One region of the Vibrio mangrovi genome, then DNA from elsewhere that is predicted to be linked to it. Evidence: riboswitches for the same ligand, from Rfam matches in the RefSeq annotation. Region 1 holds a riboswitch; the other holds the start of a gene.
What was found. A riboswitch is a leader RNA that binds a small molecule or an ion and turns the genes downstream of it on or off. The one in region 1 is predicted to bind thiamine pyrophosphate.
Positions count from the first base shown of each region.

Region 2: another riboswitch for thiamine pyrophosphate. It lies ahead of thiC (phosphomethylpyrimidine synthase ThiC); the one in region 1 lies ahead of thiB (thiamine ABC transporter substrate binding subunit).

Region 1 covers NZ_AP024883.1:3,180,031-3,185,130, forward strand. The annotation lists gene thiP (thiamine/thiamine pyrophosphate ABC transporter permease ThiP) at 1-1,199, opposite strand, end outside; gene thiB (thiamine ABC transporter substrate binding subunit) at 1,169-2,146, opposite strand; TPP riboswitch at 2,235-2,371, opposite strand; gene OCU74_RS14075 (flavin prenyltransferase UbiX) at 2,409-3,032, opposite strand; gene mpl (UDP-N-acetylmuramate:L-alanyl-gamma-D-glutamyl-meso-diaminopimelate ligase) at 3,025-4,386, opposite strand; gene fbp (class 1 fructose-bisphosphatase) at 4,673-5,100, shown strand, end outside.
Region 2 covers NZ_AP024883.1:3,640,128-3,645,227, reverse strand. The annotation lists gene OCU74_RS16190 (multicopper oxidase family protein) at 1-1,195, shown strand, start outside; gene crcB (fluoride efflux transporter CrcB) at 1,297-1,680, shown strand; TPP riboswitch at 1,724-1,822, shown strand; gene thiC (phosphomethylpyrimidine synthase ThiC) at 1,962-3,896, shown strand; gene thiE (thiamine phosphate synthase) at 4,010-5,100, shown strand, end outside.

The DNA of each region.
Region 1 (5,100 bases):
AAAAGAAATAAACCGGTGCTCATCACCAGTCCCGGAGTCACCAAAATCATCATTCCTACGGTTTCCAGAACATCAGCCCGACGCCGTCTGGCAAGCAGACGCCAGCCCCGGCTGGTCAGCAAAACCCCGATTCCGGCAACCAGTGCCAGCGTACCGGCAACACTGGCAACCGTCAGGGAACTCGCCAGTGCCTGCCAGAAACCAGAACTACTGAACACATGCCATAAGTGCTGATTTATACCGGAGATGATCACCATCAGCAAAGGCGGCAGCACCAGCAGTCCGCAGAAGAGTATCCAACCGCAATCCCAGCAGCGGGCCAGACGGCTGTCCCGGAATAACGGCTGATGATGAGATTCGCCCTGACTTTTCACGTCAGTCGTCTTCGTGATGCTCTGGACCAGAAAAGCCAGCAGACCGCAGAGGAGCATTTGCCACAGCGCCAGCATGGCGCCGGAGCGCAGATCAAAATCAAACTTAATCGCCTGATAGATTGCCAGCTCAATAGTCGTGGACTGCGGCCCGCCGCCCAGAGCCATGACGGTTGCAAAACTGGTAAAACACAGCATAAACACCAGTCCGGCCACATGCGGCAGCTGTTGGCGAATCCGCGGCCAGTCAACATAACGGAACTGCTGCCACGGTGTCATCCCCAGATGACAGGCGAGTAACGTCTGTTCTTCGGGAATCATTTCCAGTGTATGCAAAAATAAACGACTGGCGTAAGGCAGATTAAAAAAGACATGGGCCAGTAATATACCGTTCAGCCCGTAGACCGAAAAACTGAAATCCAGATGCAGTGTATGAAGTATCCGGGCCAGAATACCGCTGTGACCGTAAATGGCCAGCAAACCAAAAACCCCGACCAGAACCGGCATCACCAGCGTGGTCGAAAACAGCTTGATCAGAAACTGGCGTCCGGGAAAAGAACGCCGACGCAGAGCCAGAGCGACCGGAATCGCCGGAAGCACACTCAGCAGCACCGATAAAGAAGCCTGATAGAAACTGAACCGGGTCACATGAAGATAATAAGGATCAGCCAGTATGAGCGTCAGATCCAAACCGGATGCATGGGCAAGCAATGCCCCGAACGCACTCAGGATAAACACAGCGACACCCGCGGCAATCCAGAGCCCGAACCGGGGAACCCGGTGTAATTCAGTCTCCGTCACTGTGCCTGAGTGAGCGCTGTTTGCCATTCACGAATCCAGCGTTTGCGGTTTTCTGAAACCTGCTGCGGGGAAAACTGCAATGCTTTATCCGGCACGGAAAGATTGCGGAAACCTTCCGGCAGAGCAACCGAGGTGACCGGATACATCCAGTTACCAGTTGGGATCACCGACTGAAAATCATCACTGAGCATAAACTGCATAAACTGATCCGCCAGCTCGCTATGCTGGCTGCCGGCCAGCTTCGCAGCGACTTCAATCTGCATGTAATGGCCTTCAGAAAATTCGGCCGTTGCGTAACGGTCATCCTGCTCGGCAATCTGATGGTAAGCCGGAGAAGTCGTATAGGAGAGCACCATATCCGACTCCCCTTTGAGAAACATCGAATACGCTTCCGACCAGCCTTTGGTGACTGTGACGGTTTTCTTCGCCAGTTTTCCCCAGGCCTGAGCCGCCTGATCGCCATAAACGGATTTCATCCACAACAACAGTCCCTGCCCCGGCGTTGAAGTGCGGGGATCCTGATAAATCACTCTCAGATCAGGAAACTGTTCAACCAGAGCTTTCAGGCTATGCGGCGGATGAGCGAGCAGATCTTTGCGGTAAACAAAAGCAAAATAACCGTAATCATAAGGCACAAAAACATCATCCTGCCATGCGCGGGGCAGTTTCAGCGTAGCGGTATCGACATGGTGTTTCGCCAGCAATCCCGTCTGTTTCGCTTCTTCCATCAGGCTGTCATCCAGCCCCAGAATCATATCCGCTTTGCTATGACCACCTTCCAGACGCAGGCGGTTCAGAATCGATACGCCATCATCCAGTGTCACATAGTTCAGATCACAGTGACAGCGGGATTCAAATGCTTTCTCAATCGCAGGTCCCGGTCCCCATTCTGAAGCAAAGGAGTCATAGGTATAAACAGTCAGTACCGGCGTTTCTGCCTGTGCATATCCGGCAGTCAGACTAAGTGATGTGATGCCTGCATAAATCGAGGCTCTGAGGTAGTTGGTTTTCACGGCTCGCTCTCCTTGATACGAGCGGCACAGGGTTGAGGCGGGCTTAAAACAGCAGACCAAACTCAATTCCTACGCCAGCATTATCTGGTTCAGGTATCTGCGGGTTCCGGGCTGTAGCCCGATCTCAGCACCGCTGACAGATAACCGGTTCGGATATCGACGCGGGAAGCTCCCCGATGAGTGTGGAGAATTCTACTGTGAATCGAATCAATTCGCTACCGTTTCAGGCCTGATATCCCCAGCGCGGCACCACGGTCTGTTCAATACCGAGATGATCAAGAATCCGCGCTACCATGAAATCAATGAGATCTTCGATCGACTGAGGCTGATGGTAGAATCCGGGCGCTGCCGGCATGATAGTGACACCGGCCTGAGATAACTTGAGCATGTTCTCTAAATGCACCGTTGAAAACGGGCTTTCCCGCACCACCAGCAGCAATTGTCCTCTCTCTTTGATCACCACATCGGCGGCCCGTTCGATCAAATTATCCGACATACCGTAGGCAATCGAAGCAACGCTGCCGGCAGAACATGGACAGACAACCATCTGTTTGGGCGCTGAAGAGCCGGAAGCGACCGGAGAAAACCAGTCTTCTTTACCACAGACAATCAGTTGTTCATCCCGGCACTGAAAATGTTCCACCAATGTCCGGTGTGCTTTTTCCGGCGCAGCAGAAAGCTGAAGGCCATGTTCCGTAGCCAGCACGACTCTGGCTGCGGATGAGATCAACAGATAAACCTGATAGTCTGCCGCCAGCAAACAGTGCAACAGACGCAACCCGTAAGGTGCACCTGAAGCGCCGGTCCAGGCCAGCGTAATCGCCTTTTCACGAACGACACTATTCATATGACACCTCCAGCTGTTGCAGCAGTTTGTCATGAATCCCGCCAAAACCGCCATTACTCATCACCAGAATAGAATCTCCCGGTCTGGCTTGCCGGGCCACCAGATCAGCTAATGTATCAATATCGTCCGCCGTATAGCCGGGTTGCCGGCACTGTCTGGCAACATCGTCAACCGACCAGCTCAGTTCCTGCGGCTGGTAAAGGAAAACAGCATCGGCCTGAGCCAGCGCATCGGCCAGTTCCTGCTTATGAACACCCATTTTCATGGTTGCCGAACGAGGCTCCAACACGGCCAGAATCCGCTGCTCCCCGACTTTATCTCGCAGCCCGGCTAACGTCTGTCGAATCGCCGTCGGATGGTGGGCAAAATCGTCATAAACCGTCACGCCGTTAATTTCCCCTTTGCGCTCCAGACGACGTTTGGTATTCACAAAATGTCCCAGCGCCTCACATGCCAGTTCAGGAGTCACACCAACATGCCGGGCAGCACCAATCGCCATCATCGCGTTATGCACATTATGATCACCGATCAAATCCCATGAGACTGTGCCGACAATGTCGCCATTGAGTAATATTTGGAATGAAGATCCATCTTTTTCTAATTTCGTTGCATCCCAGTTTGCATTCTTCCCGCAAAACTCTTTTTCACTCCAACATCCCCGCTCTAAAACATCATTTAAAGCAGGGTCATTTTGCGGCAACAGGATGCGGCCAATCCCCGGAACGGTTCGGACCAAATGATGAAATTGTTTCTTGATCGCTTCAAGATCGTCGAAGATGTCTGCATGATCGAACTCTAGATTATTCAGGATCAATGTGTTCGGATGGTAGTGAACAAACTTAGATCGCTTGTCGAAAAAAGCACTGTCATATTCATCGGCTTCGACGACAAAAAAGTCACTTTCTCCCAGCCGGGCGGATATTCCGAAGTTACCTAACACGCCACCGACCAGAAAACCGGGCTTATATCCGCAGTATTCAAGTATCCAGCTCAGCATACTCGATGTGGTCGTTTTTCCATGCGTACCGGAGACCGCCAGCACCCAGCGATCCCGCAGCAGAAACTCACTCAGCCACTGCGGACCGGAGGTATATGGCAAGCGATGGTTAAGCACATATTCAACACAAGGGTTGCCGCGGCTCAATGCGTTACCGATGACAACCAAATCCGGACGCGGCTCCAGTTGTTCAACTTCGAAACCCTCTATAATTTCAATGCCTTGAGACTCAAGCAAAGTGCTCATTGGTGGATAAACATTGGCATCGGAACCGGTCACCCGATGTCCCATCTGACGGGCCAGCGTTGCAACTCCGCCCATAAATGTGCCACAAATTCCGAGTATATGTATGTGCATGAATCTCTCAGTCCTCTGCTTTGCTTTTCGCTCATCTTACCGCTCTTCATTATCATGATTCACACCATAAAAGCGAGCCGGAATTCAACAATCCGAGGGAGAATTTCACAACCCAAACGTAATATTTGCTGTTACATTCCTCTCGTATAAAAAATGAGATCTAGGTCAGTTAGTTTATTACCTTAAATAAGATCCAGATCATAGAATCTTATCTAGTCATCAATATGAATTCGCTGTCTTCGGATATTGATGCAAATGACCCCATGATTGCTTTCAAGGAAATAACATGTCTGAGATGAGAACCTTAGGAGAATTTATTGTTGAAAAACAAACAGATTTTCCTCACGCGAGCGGAGAACTCTCTTCCCTTCTTGCTTCTATACGTTTGGCAGCAAAAATTGTAAACCGAGAAATAAACAAAGCCGGTCTGGCTGATATCACCGGTGCCGTAGGTACAGAGAATATTCAGGGCGAAGACCAGCAAAAACTCGATGTTTACGCCAATGAAAAGTTTAAAGCAGCTCTCGAAGCCCGGGATCAGGTCTGTGGTGTTGCCAGCGAAGAAGAAGACGAAGCAGTTATATTCAATAAAGAACTGAATAAAAATGCTAAATATGTCGTGCTGATGGACCCACTCGACGGTTCAAGCAACATTGATGTTAACGTCTCGGTTGGTACGATTTTCTCGATCTATCACCGTGTTTCTCCGATTGG
Region 2 (5,100 bases), 460 kb from region 1:
AATACCAGCTCCTGAAATCCGTTGTCGTCAGGGAGAGAAAGTTACTATTCGTTTTACCAACCTATTGAATGAACCAACGACGGTTCACTGGCATGGTCTGAGAATTCCCATTGAAATGGATGGTGTTCCTTTCTTGTCTCAGCCTCCGATTATGCCGGGTGAAACATTCATTTATGAATTTACGCCGCCGGATGCCGGTACTTTTTGGTATCACCCGCACATGAATAGTGTGGAGCAGTTGGGGATGGGATTAGTCGGGCTGATTATTGTTGAAGAGAAGGTGCCGGTCGTTTTTGATCAGGAAGTGAGCCTGATGCTGAAGCACTGGCATCTGGATAAGCAAGGGCAGTGGAAGCAATTGATGGTTCCTCGCTATAGTGCCCGAATGGGAACTCCGGGAGAGTGGGGGACGGTGAATGGACGTCATCTGCCAGAGTATCAATTGAAGGCCCATGGTACGGCAAGAATCAGAATTGCGAATGTGGATAATACATGGACTTATCCCGTCACTGTAGAAGGCTGTGAAGCCTGGATTCTGGCTATTGATGGAAATCCCGTATCTGAACCGGTTCGATTAACTGAGCATCCTCTGGGGCCAGGAATGCGGCTTGATATTGGCCTGATAGCTCCGGATGCAGGACAACACGTTTATATTCGTTATATGAAAGGGAAATTTGCCTTCCCATTGTGTGAGTTTCTTTGTGTTGAGTCCTCTTTTTCTGGTGAACGATCATTACCTGTATTGCCTTTAAATCCGATCCCGGCGGTTGATTTAGCTCATGCTGAGGAAATTGATTTCGTGTTTGAATGGCAGGGCGCGATTTCTCCGGCGGATGCTGACGGTAAAGCAATTCCCCAATTCTGGCTGATGAACAAACGGGCCTGGGAAGGTATGAGTGCCGATAATATTCCTCAACCACTTGCAACCCTAGATCTGGGGAAAAGTTATATTTTTGATCTCCGGAATGTCACGCAGTACCATCATCCTATCCATCTTCACGGACACACGTTTCTGGTGTTGGAGTTAGATGGAAAAAAACTGGATCAGCCTTTTCATACTGACACTGTCTTATTAGGTAAAAATGGGACAGCTAAAGCAGCTTTTGTCGCGAATAATCCGGGACGGTGGATGTACCATTGTCATGTGATTGAGCATATGAAAACCGGGTTGATGGGATACATTGAAGTAAAGTGACCCCTGTAACTTTTTCATGATATAAGATTTTGTGGTCGATTGGGCTCAGCTTTTTTACGGCTGAGAACCACATTTTAGTATTTTTTAGTGAAGGAATAATGATGAGTCAGTTCTCCGTTCTTGGCTTTATTGCTTTTGGTGGTGCATTTGGTGCCTGCTCCCGTTATTTAATTTCGGAACTGTGTGTGTTTCTGTTTGGCCGGGGTTTTCCTTATGGAACATTGACCGTTAACATACTTGGTTCTTTTATTATGGGACTTTTAGTTGCAGCGATTCAGGCGGAATTCCTTTCGGCTGAACCATGGCGTCAGGTGATAGGGTTAGGCTTTCTTGGCGCGCTGACAACATTTTCTACTTTCTCTATGGATAATGTTCTGCTGATGCAGCAGGGAGCATTTATCAAAGTTGGTTTGAATATTCTGCTGAATGTTGTTTTGAGTATTTCAGCCGCCTGGGTTGCTTTTCAGCTGGTCGCTAGAAGTTAACTTATTTTTTACTTGGTTAAATAAAAGCCATTCCCTATAATGTTTCTACTTGTCGGAGTGCCATAAGGCTGAGACCGTTTATTCGGGATCCGTTGAACCTGATCAGATTAAAATCTGCGAAGGGAACAAGAGAGAATATTCAGGCTATATCTCATTTCATCAGCCTCTCTATTGTCCGAAGATCTGCACTATCGCTTTCTTGCGAATTGATTTTCTCCTCTTGTAATACGCATCTTTCCGTCAAGCATTTCTTTCTTACTCATTTTATTGGAGAAAAATGCATGTCGAGCCGTAAACAATCCAGACTGGAAGCTAAGCAATTTATTGAAAATATCCAGTCGACCCCTTATCCCAATTCATCAAAAGTTTATATTCAGGGTTCTCAGGAGGATATCCGGGTTCCTATGAGAGAAATCCAACTGGCGGATAGTCTCGTCGGTGGAGCGAAAGGTAGTCCCGTTTATGAACCTAATGAACCCATATGTGTCTATGATACCTCGGGTGTTTACACCGATCCTCAATATACGATAGATGTTTATCGGGGGTTGCCGGCTCTGAGAGAGTCATGGATTGAAGCGCGGAGTGATACTGAAGTCCTTGATCAGATGACATCTCATTATGCCCGTGAGCGTCTTGCTGATACCACTCTTGACTCACTGCGGTATGGTCATCTGCCGAAAATCCGTAAAGCACTCGTGGATACTCGTGTCACTCAACTTCACTATGCCCGGCGGGGAATCGTGACGCCAGAGATGGAGTTTATTGCGATTCGCGAGAACATGCGACGTCAACAGTATCGTGATGAACAACTGAATCGACAACATCCGGGAGAAAATTTCGGTGCCCATCTGCCGGAAGAGATTACACCGGAATTTGTCCGGCGCGAGGTTGCTGAAGGGCGGGCAATTATTCCAGCGAATATTAATCATCCTGAATCAGAACCCATGATTATCGGTCGCAACTTCCTTGTGAAAGTGAATGCGAATATCGGTAATTCTTCTGTAACTTCTTCAATTGAAGAAGAGGTTGAGAAGCTGGTCTGGTCAACGCGCTGGGGAGCAGACACGGTGATGGACCTTTCTACCGGGCGGAATATTCATGAAACGAGAGAATGGATTCTGCGTAATAGTCCGGTTCCGATCGGGACCGTTCCGATGTATCAGGCATTGGAGAAGGTCAATGGTGTTGCAGAGAATCTGACCTGGGAGGTAATGCGGGATACATTAATTGAACAGGCTGAACAGGGGGTTGATTACTTTACTATTCATGCGGGTCTGTTGCTGCGCTATGTTCCTATGACTGCGAAACGGGTGACCGGAATTGTCTCTCGTGGTGGTTCAATTATTGCCAAATGGTGTCTGGCACATCATGAAGAAAACTTCCTGTATACCCACTTCAGAGATATCTGTGAAATTTGTGCTCAGTATGATGTATCACTTTCTTTAGGGGACGGACTCAGACCTGGTTCCGTTGCTGATGCCAATGATGAAGCCCAATTTTCTGAGTTAAGAACATTGGGAGAGTTGACGAAAATTGCCTGGGAATATGATGTTCAGGTCATGATTGAAGGTCCAGGACATGTACCGATGCATCTGGTCAAAGAAAATATGGAGGAACAGCTTCGCCACTGTTCAGAAGCTCCTTTTTATACATTAGGTCCGCTGACAACAGACATTGCTCCGGGGTATGACCATATTACTTCCGGGATTGGTGCCGCAATGATTGGCTGGTATGGCTGTGCAATGCTCTGCTATGTGACGCCAAAAGAGCATTTGGGATTGCCGAATAAAGAAGATGTTAAAACCGGATTAATCACCTATAAGCTTGCTGCTCATGCAGCAGACCTGGCTAAAGGGCATCCGGGGGCGCAAATCAGAGATAATGCTTTATCAAAAGCCCGGTTTGAATTCCGTTGGGAAGATCAGTTCAACTTGTCCTTAGATCCGGTAACTGCTCGTGCCTATCATGATGAAACATTACCGCAGGAATCAGGAAAAGTCGCTCATTTCTGCTCAATGTGCGGACCTAAATTCTGCTCAATGAAGATCTCTCAGGAAGTGCGTGATTATGCTAAATCCCAGCAGGATGGTCATTCCGTCAATATTCAGGTGCTGGACAATCCATTGGAAGGAATGAAACAGAAGTCTCAGGAGTTTAAAGCTCAGGGTTCTGAACTCTATCATCTGGCTGAGTATGTAGATCAGGAGGAATCATGATTGCTCTGAGTATTTCTGAGAGTTGGTTAACTCCTGATGTCATCAAAGCAGTGTCCAATGAAATTCATCATGTTCTGAGAGTTGCACAGATAGAAGGATTAGCTGCTCCGGAAATGGCTATCCAGTTTATTGAAGGCCAGATTATTGAAGGAAAACGTGCTGTATCTATTTGTTCAGAAGATAAAACAGTGACTCTTGTGACAATGGAGAGTAGCCGAGGCTGTTCTATCTCTGAACATCAGAACTTTCAGAGTCATTATCATATTCACTATTGTGAACAGATAACCGGGAAAGAGGATTTTTCTCAGACAGAGAGATGTGATGACGTGGAAAATATATTTATCGCGTATGCACCACAGCCGAATCGGTCTATCTCTGAATTATGGGAGGTATCTGATGAGATTCGTACTCTTTCCTCCGCTGCTTCTATTTCTGAGCAATTTCCTCATCAGTTTATTCAGAGGCATTTAGCTTGGTTGAGCGTGCTGCTGATTTTAGATTTTCCATGTGAAGATGCTTTAATCATTGCTCGCTCACTTTGTAATGTTTCACGTGAAACATGGCCCCGAAATTTTCATGACTTTCCTGAGATTTCATCATCAACAACAGATGTGATTCATCAAAGCTACAAATTTGGAGCAGTAGATGAAGCGGATTTATCGCTTTATCCTGTGGTTGATGATGTGAAGTGGGTGGATGAATTACTGCGATTAGGTGTTAAGACAATCCAGCTTCGGATTAAAAATCCGCTTCAGCCTGATCTTGAACAACAAATTAAGCAAGCTATTTTGTTGGGGAAAGAACATCGGGCTCAGGTTTTTATCAATGATTACTGGAAGCTGGCAATTCAATATCAGGCTTTTGGTGTCCATCTGGGGCAGGAAGATTTATGTACTGCAAACATTCAGGCACTCAGTGATGCTGGGATCAGGCTGGGGATTTCCACGCATGGCTATTGGGAGATTCTTAAAGCACAACAACTTTGTCCGAGTTATATCGCTTTAGGGCATATTTTCCCGACTACAACCAAACAGATGCCATCTAAACCTCAAGGTCTTGTTCGTTTGAAGTTGTATCAACAGTTGGTTGATTCAATCGCAAATGACCGAAATCGTTCGATTCCGACCGTTGCTATTGGTGGGATAAATTTACATAACGCGGCCACTGTCTTAGAGCAGGGAGTTTCTAGTCTGGCTGTTGTTCG